Regions from separate parts of the Mesorhizobium sp. WSM4813 genome, predicted to be linked through region 1. Evidence: riboswitches for the same ligand, from Rfam matches in the RefSeq annotation. Region 1 holds a riboswitch; each other region holds the start of a gene.

Region 1 (2,257 bases):
CCGACATCGACTATATGGGCCACGGCCGTGACGGCGGCTATGCCGAGTACCAGGCCGTGCCGGCCGACAACGCCCATGTTGTCGACACCAATCTGACCGATGTCGAACTCGCCACCTTCTGCTGCGCCTATCTCACCGGCGAACAGATGCTGGAACGCGCCGCGTTGAAGGCCGGCGAGCGCGTGCTGGTCACCGGCGCCTCCGGCGGCGTCGGCTCCGGCATCGTGCAGCTGGCGCGGGCGCGCGGCGCCATTCCCTATGCCGTCGTCGGCAAGGGCAAGGAACAGGCGGTGCTCGACATCGGCGCCGAGGCAGTGATCACCCGTGGCGTCGCTGACCTGGCGGCTGCGGTAAATGGGGCGGCAGGCGGACAGCCGATCGACGTGGTTGCCGACTTGGTCGGCGGCGCGATCTTCAATGACCTCTTGCGCATCCTTCGGCCCGAAGGCCGCTACACCACGGCCGGCGCGATTGCTGGCCCGGTCGTGCAGCTCGATCTGCGCACCATGTATCTCAAGCAGTTGCAGCTGCACGGGTCCAGCCAAGGCACGCGACACGATTTCCGCCGCATCGTCCACTACATCGAGGAGAAGAACATCCGGCCGCTGGTCGGCGGTGTCTACAGGCTCTCCGATTTCCACCGCGCCCAGGCGGATTTCATCGCCAAGGACTTTGTCGGCAAACTGGTGGTCGTTCCGGATGCCGTTTCGGATTTCGCTGTAATCCGTTGACAACCAACACTAACAAGATGTCGGGCTGTTCGCTGACACGGTGAGATCGAGCGCGACATGGCCTTGCGGGGCGCCGAAGCGAAGGAAGGCTTCCGACAGCGTCGCAAACACCGGCCCGGCGTCACCGCTCAGCTTCGTGCAGAAGTTCTTCGATCTGTCGAAGACGCCCGAGGTCTTGAGAAAGTCGATGCAGCCGTAGATCTCGTCCATGTGATGGCCCTCGCCGAGCGGATAGAGCGAGAACTGCGCGGCGACCTGTTGTCCGTTTTTTTTCGCGCTGTCGACATGCGCCCGCGCCGCACCGATGCGCTCGGTCAGAGACAGTCCGTGGCTGCTTCCGGAAATCGGTGTGCAGATCGGATCGTCGGGCTCGCCAGGGCAGCCGCGCGACACCGTCGCCGACAACACGCAATGCGCGCCACCTGCCGCCGCCGAGGCGAACAGATCGCGCATGGCCGGGAAAAGCTGTTCGGGCGGGCCGACGATCAGCGTCGAGATGTCGTCGGTCTCGATGCGGAAATTCGGCCGATAGGAATCCATCGCCGAAATTGCTCTAAGGATGACGCCGACGAAATCGTCGCACATCGGATACAGGGAAATCTGTGCACCTGAAAACATAGTCGCCTCGCTCCGCTGGCATTACCCAGATCAGCTTGAGGGACCGAAGGCTTGGCACCTTCCATCTCAGCCCCGGCAATACGGAGCGCCCCTGTCGATAGGGTGGACGTAGCACCGGCGCGGTGGATGTTCAAGTAGGATCCCGGGGCAATCGCTTCAGACCAATTGCCGAGCGTGGCGCCGCCAGCGAAGCTGCCGACTTCGCCAATCACCAACGCCCATTCAGCCTCTGCCTTCGGACGACCTGATCAGCTCAGTGACCCGACCTGCTTGACCGCGGCTTCGAGCGATCTTTCAAACGCGTCTACCACCTGATCGACCTGGGGCTCGGTGATGATGAGCGGCGGGCAGAAGGCCAGCGCGTCGCCCATGTTGCGCGAGATGACGCCGTTCTGCTGCATAAAACCGTTGACGAGCCCGCCCAGCGCGCCGGCCGTCTCCCACGGCGTCTTGTCCGCCTTGTCGCCAACCAGTTCGACCGCCGCGATCAGGCCGACGCCGCGCACCTCGCCGACAAGCGGGTGCGGAGCGAGCTCGCGCAGCCGCTTCTGCATATGCGCGCCGACCGTGCGCGCATTGCCGACAAGGTCGCGTTCCTCGATCAGCTTCAGGTTCTCGAACGCGACCGCCGCCGCGACTGGATGACCGCCGCCTGTGAAGCCGTGGCCGAAGGTGCCGATGCGATTGCTTTCGTCGGCAATCGGCTCGAAAACCTTTTCGTTGATCAGCAAGGCTGAGATCGGCAGGTACGAGGAAGAAATCTGCTTCGACAGCACCATGATGTCTGGCCTAATGCCGAAGGTCTGCGAGCCGAACATTTCGCCGGTTCGGCCAAAACCGCAGATGACCTCGTCGGCGACGAGCAGGACGTCGTATTTCGACAGGACCGCCTGAATCTTCTCCCAATA
Region 2 (2,257 bases), on a different contig from region 1:
TCGAGCAGCGGCGTGCCACCAAAGGTCAGTTTTATGCCGTCGAGATTGAGAAGTGGCGGCGCCATGTCAGCTTTCAGGTAAGGGGAAATGGGTGTCCGAGCAACAGCGCGCGGCCGCTGCCCAGCGCGATTTCGAGCCGGCCCTTGACCTCATTGGAAATGGTCAGTGACGAGCCGAATGCCACCTCGACATGGTTCAGCGGCCATTTGGCGCCGGTCACGGTCAGGCCGGAAAGGTCGGAAAAGCCGAGAATCGAAAACAGCGTGCCATCGGCGTAGTCGAAGCCGGCCTTTCCGCGAAGCAAGGGGATGCCTTCCTGTGCGCCGCTGGTCAAAAGCACCTCCGTGCCTGCCTCGGCCAGTCGGACGCTGAGCGCCAGGTGCAGGAAGGTGTGGTCGGTGCGCTTGCCGCCGAACGCGCCGGCGAGCACGAGGCTGGTCGCGCCGCGTTCGAGCGCGGCGGCGATAGCCAGTTCGCCGTCGGTCTTGTCCTTTTCTGCCGGAAACACCTGGCGGGGCACGGCGGCCAGTTCGTCCGGCAAATCCGCCGGCACCGAATCGAAGTCGCCGACCCAGAGTTCCGGCGTCAGGCGCAGCGTCCGGGCATGGCTCATGCCGGCGTCGGCGGCGATGACACGGGAGCCTTCGACCTGGCGGTCGAGCAGCGGCGTGCGGATTAGATCGCCGCCAAGCAGAATGGTGAATTTGCTCATATGCGTGGCCCTTACCAGCCCTGCTTGCGAAACGGAAGGCCGCGTGCTGGATGCCCGGCAAAACTTCCGCTTGCGCCGCAACTGGGCCGGGCCTATGTGTCGAAACGCTCTAACGGGGTGCTGGACGCGATCTTCGCGGACCAGCTGAGAGGCAACCATGCCAACCCGCTGAACCTGATCCGGTTTGTACCGGCGGAGGGATTAGACGTTTCGGACAGCCCGACGCCTCAATTCCTTTCAACACTAACGAAGGAGGCGCCGATGCGCACGTTTTTATACACTCTTGTTTCGGCAGTGCTGCTTGCGGCGTCCGTTCTCGCCGGCACCGGGCCAGCATCCGCGCAGGAAAAACTCACCGTTTATACCTATGAGAGCTTCACCGCCGACTGGGGTCCTGGCCCCGCGGTGAAGAAGGCCTTCGAGGCCGAATGCGGCTGTACTCTCGAATTCGTCGCGGTCGCCGACGGCGTCGCCCTGCTCAACCGCGTCAAGCTGGAAGGGGCCGCGACCAAGGCCGATATCGTGCTCGGCCTCGACACCAATCTGACGGCGGAAGCCAAGGCCACCGGCCTGTTTTCACCGCATGGCGCCGTCATCGACGTCAATGTGCCAGGCGGCTGGAGCGACGATATTTTCGTGCCGTTCGACTATGGCTATTTCGCCGTCGTCTACGACACCGAAAAGCTCAAAAACCCGCCGAAGAGCCTGAAGGAATTGGTCGAGGGCGATGCCGATGAGAAGATCGTCATCCAGGATCCGCGCACCTCGACGCCCGGTCTCGGCCTGCTGTTGTGGGTGAGGTCGGTTTATGGCGACAAGGCGCCGGAAGCCTGGGCCAAGCTTAAGGCAAAAGTCCTCACCGTGACGCCGGGCTGGAGCGAGGCCTACGGCCTGTTCACCAAGGGCGAGGCGCCGATGGTGCTGTCCTACACCACCTCGCCGGCCTACCACATGGTTGCCGAAAACACCGAGCGCTATCAGGCAGCGTCCTTCGAGGAGGGCGAGTATCTGCAGATCGAGGTTGCCGGCATAACCACCACGGGTGCGAAGAACCCGTTGGCGAAACAGTTCATCGCCTTCATGACCGGGCCGAAATTCCAGGATGTCATTCCCGAGACCAACTGGATGTTCCCGGCCGGCAAGACCGAGAAGCCGCTCAATCCGGCTTTCGACAAGCTCATCAAGCCGACCAAGACTTTGCTGTTCAGCCCCGAAGAGGTCGCCGCGAACCGAAAGGCCTGGGTCGACGAATGGCTGTCGGTGATGAGCGAGTAGCTTGTGATTGAAAGATGATTACTCTACGGCGCCCCCCTCTGTCCTGCCGGACATCTCCCCCACAAGGGGGGAGATCGGATGTCACTTCCGCTTTCGCCAATCGCAACAGTCGAAAGATTGAGGCGAGGGTGAAGCTGCCAATCTCCCCACTTGAGGGGGAGATGTCCGGCAGGACAGAGGGGGGTGGGCGGGAACTCGACCTCAGCCATATTTTTTGCTTCGACGATCGTTGAACTAGGCAGGGCGGCATGCACACTGGCCATCCTACCG
Region 3 (2,257 bases), on a different contig from region 1:
CTGACGTCGCGCAGCTCCAGCCGCCTGCTCATGATTTTCGTGCGCCATCGAGCCGCTCCCATGGCGCGGCGACGCGCTGGATCAGCACCGTAGCGGCAAACAGGACCAGGGTGAGCAAGGCGCTGACCAGCACGGGCGCCAGCACGAGATCGGGCCGGAAATTGTTCTTGGCGTTGAGCATGTAGATGCCGAGCCCTTTGGCAGCACCGGCATATTCCGCGAAGATGGCGCCCACCACGGCATAGGTGATCGAGATGCGCAGTCCGGCAAAGAAATAGGGCAGCGAGGAGGGCAGGCGGGCCAGCAGGAAAATGCGCATGCGGGAAGCGCCCATCGAACTCAGAAGCGCCGAAATGTCTCGATCCGTCGATTCGTAACCCTGCACCAGCGCGACCAGCATGGGAAAGAAAGTCACGAGGGCGACCAGCATGATCTTCGGCGTGAGCCCGAAGCCGAACCAGAGAACGACTAGCGGGGCGATCGCCACCAGCGGCAGCGTCTGGCTGATGATGAACACCGGGAACAGGGCGCGGCGCAGCGGCTTGAAGAAGTCGATCAGCACCGAAAGGATGAAGGCAACGGCCAGCGAGCAGGCGAAACCCGCCAATGTAGCGCTGATCGTCGGCACGGTGTTGTCGAACAGCGCCTGGCGCTGCTGGATGGCCTGGGCGAGGACGCGTGACGGCGCGGGCAGCGTGGTGGGCGAGATGCCCGAGATGCGCGCATAGAGCTACCAAGCCAAAACCAGCGCGCCGACCGATAGAAGGACCGGTCCGACCTTGGCGAACAAGGCTGCGATTCGCGGTGCGGCGGAGAAAGGTTGGGACATGCGAGACCTCCGGCGCGAAAAGGATCAGCGCAGGGTCGGGCTGTTGGCCGAAACCGTAAGCTCGATCGTGACATGGCCATCGAGGGGGCCGACCGGCAGCGTCGAAATATCGTCTGTGCCTATGCGCAACGGATCGCGACAAGGGTCGAGCGCATCGAGCGCGGAGATGATGACGCCGACGAAATCGCCGGTTGTCGGATAAAGAAAAATCTGTGCGTCAGAAAACATCGCCCGCCTCGCTCCGCTGGTATTATCCAGATCAGCTCTAGGGTTTACGGGCTAGCAGCCCATCTCTCAGCCCCGACGATACGGAGCACCCCTGTGGATGGCGGCAATTAAACAGATATGGGGTAGAGCTGCAAGCCTGCGTCCGACCTGGAAACCTCAGGTCGGCGGAGGTGCGGCTTGAGCGACTGACGTGGTCTTTCGAGGAAGGTCGATTAATGCGCGGCTTCAACTTAAGAGGGTGCCAACCCAGCATCGTGTTCGAGATCGCCTGAATGTTCTGAGAAGCTAAATGACTTTGAAAGTGTAAGGAAGGCGTGGATCGAGCGGACAGTTTCCCATTCGTCGTCACCATTATCGATCCCAGGCGTTTGGTGAATTGTGGAAGCATGAAGGCATAAATTGCGTACGTTGAGGCAGCGGGTTTCTCTTTCGCCAATTACAACCGCGCTTTGTTGGAGAGCCAAATGCAAGAATTCATTCTTTTTGCGCTCGTGGGGTTTGTAGCGCAAGCTGTGGACGGGGCTCTCGGCATGGCCTACGGCGTGGTTTGCTCGACAACACTGCTGGGGTTTGGCGTTTCTCCTGCACACGCTTCGGCTTCAGTTCACGCGGCTGAGCTGTTTACCACTGCGGCCTCGGGCTCGGCTCACCTCTATCACCGCAATATCGACTGGAAACTTTTCTGGCGGCTGATGCCGTTTGGCGTGCTCGGCGGCGTTCTCGGCGCTTTTGTGCTTACGTCGTTTGAAGGGGCCGTCATGAAGCCACATGTGACCACATACCTTGCACTCGTCGGAGCTTGGCTCCTGTTCCGTTCCTTCCGGCGGATCCCAAGCAAGCCGGTTCCTGCAGGCGCGGTAGCTCCGCTTGGACTTGGTGGTGGATTTCTCGACGCCGCAGGGGGTGGCGGCTGGGGACCCATCGTAACGACGGGCCTTCTCGGTTTTGGCGGGACGCCCCGCTATGTTATCGGAACGGTTAATGCCAGCGAGTTCCTCATCACGTTCTCGGTGTCTCTGACCTTCTTGTTTGCCTTGCTAACAGGCCATTGGGAGGAGGCAGGAGAGCTGGCGGAAAATCTAATCGCCGTTGCCGGCTTGGTCCTCGGCGGCGTGATCGCAGCGCCGATGGCCGGATTGATGGTGAAGTCGATTACAGAAAAGACGCTTCTCAGGCTCGTAGGGGGTATCATCATACTGC

The links. A riboswitch is a leader RNA that binds a small molecule or an ion and turns the genes downstream of it on or off. The one in region 1 is predicted to bind thiamine pyrophosphate.
Region 2: linked by a shared signal. The riboswitch ahead of thiB (thiamine ABC transporter substrate binding subunit) and the one ahead of AC0L25_RS11500 (YkoF family thiamine/hydroxymethylpyrimidine-binding protein) in region 1 are both predicted to bind thiamine pyrophosphate.
Region 3: linked by a shared signal. The riboswitch ahead of AC0L25_RS16620 (YkoF family thiamine-binding protein) and the one ahead of AC0L25_RS11500 (YkoF family thiamine/hydroxymethylpyrimidine-binding protein) in region 1 are both predicted to bind thiamine pyrophosphate.

Annotation. Positions count from the first base shown of each region.
Region 1 covers NZ_JBVVQU010000016.1:43,979-46,235, forward strand. The annotation lists gene AC0L25_RS11495 (alcohol dehydrogenase family protein) at 1-731, shown strand, start outside; gene AC0L25_RS11500 (YkoF family thiamine/hydroxymethylpyrimidine-binding protein) at 741-1,349, opposite strand; TPP riboswitch at 1,340-1,452, opposite strand; gene AC0L25_RS11505 (aspartate aminotransferase family protein) at 1,598-2,257, opposite strand, start outside.
Region 2 covers NZ_JBVVQU010000056.1:26,637-28,893, reverse strand. The annotation lists gene AC0L25_RS26150 (ABC-F family ATP-binding cassette domain-containing protein) at 1-65, opposite strand, end outside; gene AC0L25_RS26145 (thiamine diphosphokinase) at 74-712, opposite strand; TPP riboswitch at 816-930, shown strand; gene thiB (thiamine ABC transporter substrate binding subunit) at 974-1,987, shown strand; gene thiP (thiamine/thiamine pyrophosphate ABC transporter permease) at 2,236-2,257, shown strand, end outside.
Region 3 covers NZ_JBVVQU010000025.1:85,241-87,497, forward strand. The annotation lists gene AC0L25_RS16610 (ABC transporter ATP-binding protein) at 1-32, opposite strand, end outside; gene AC0L25_RS16615 (ABC transporter permease) at 29-718, opposite strand; gene AC0L25_RS16620 (YkoF family thiamine-binding protein) at 854-1,057, opposite strand; TPP riboswitch at 1,048-1,160, opposite strand; gene AC0L25_RS16625 (sulfite exporter TauE/SafE family protein) at 1,522-2,257, shown strand, end outside.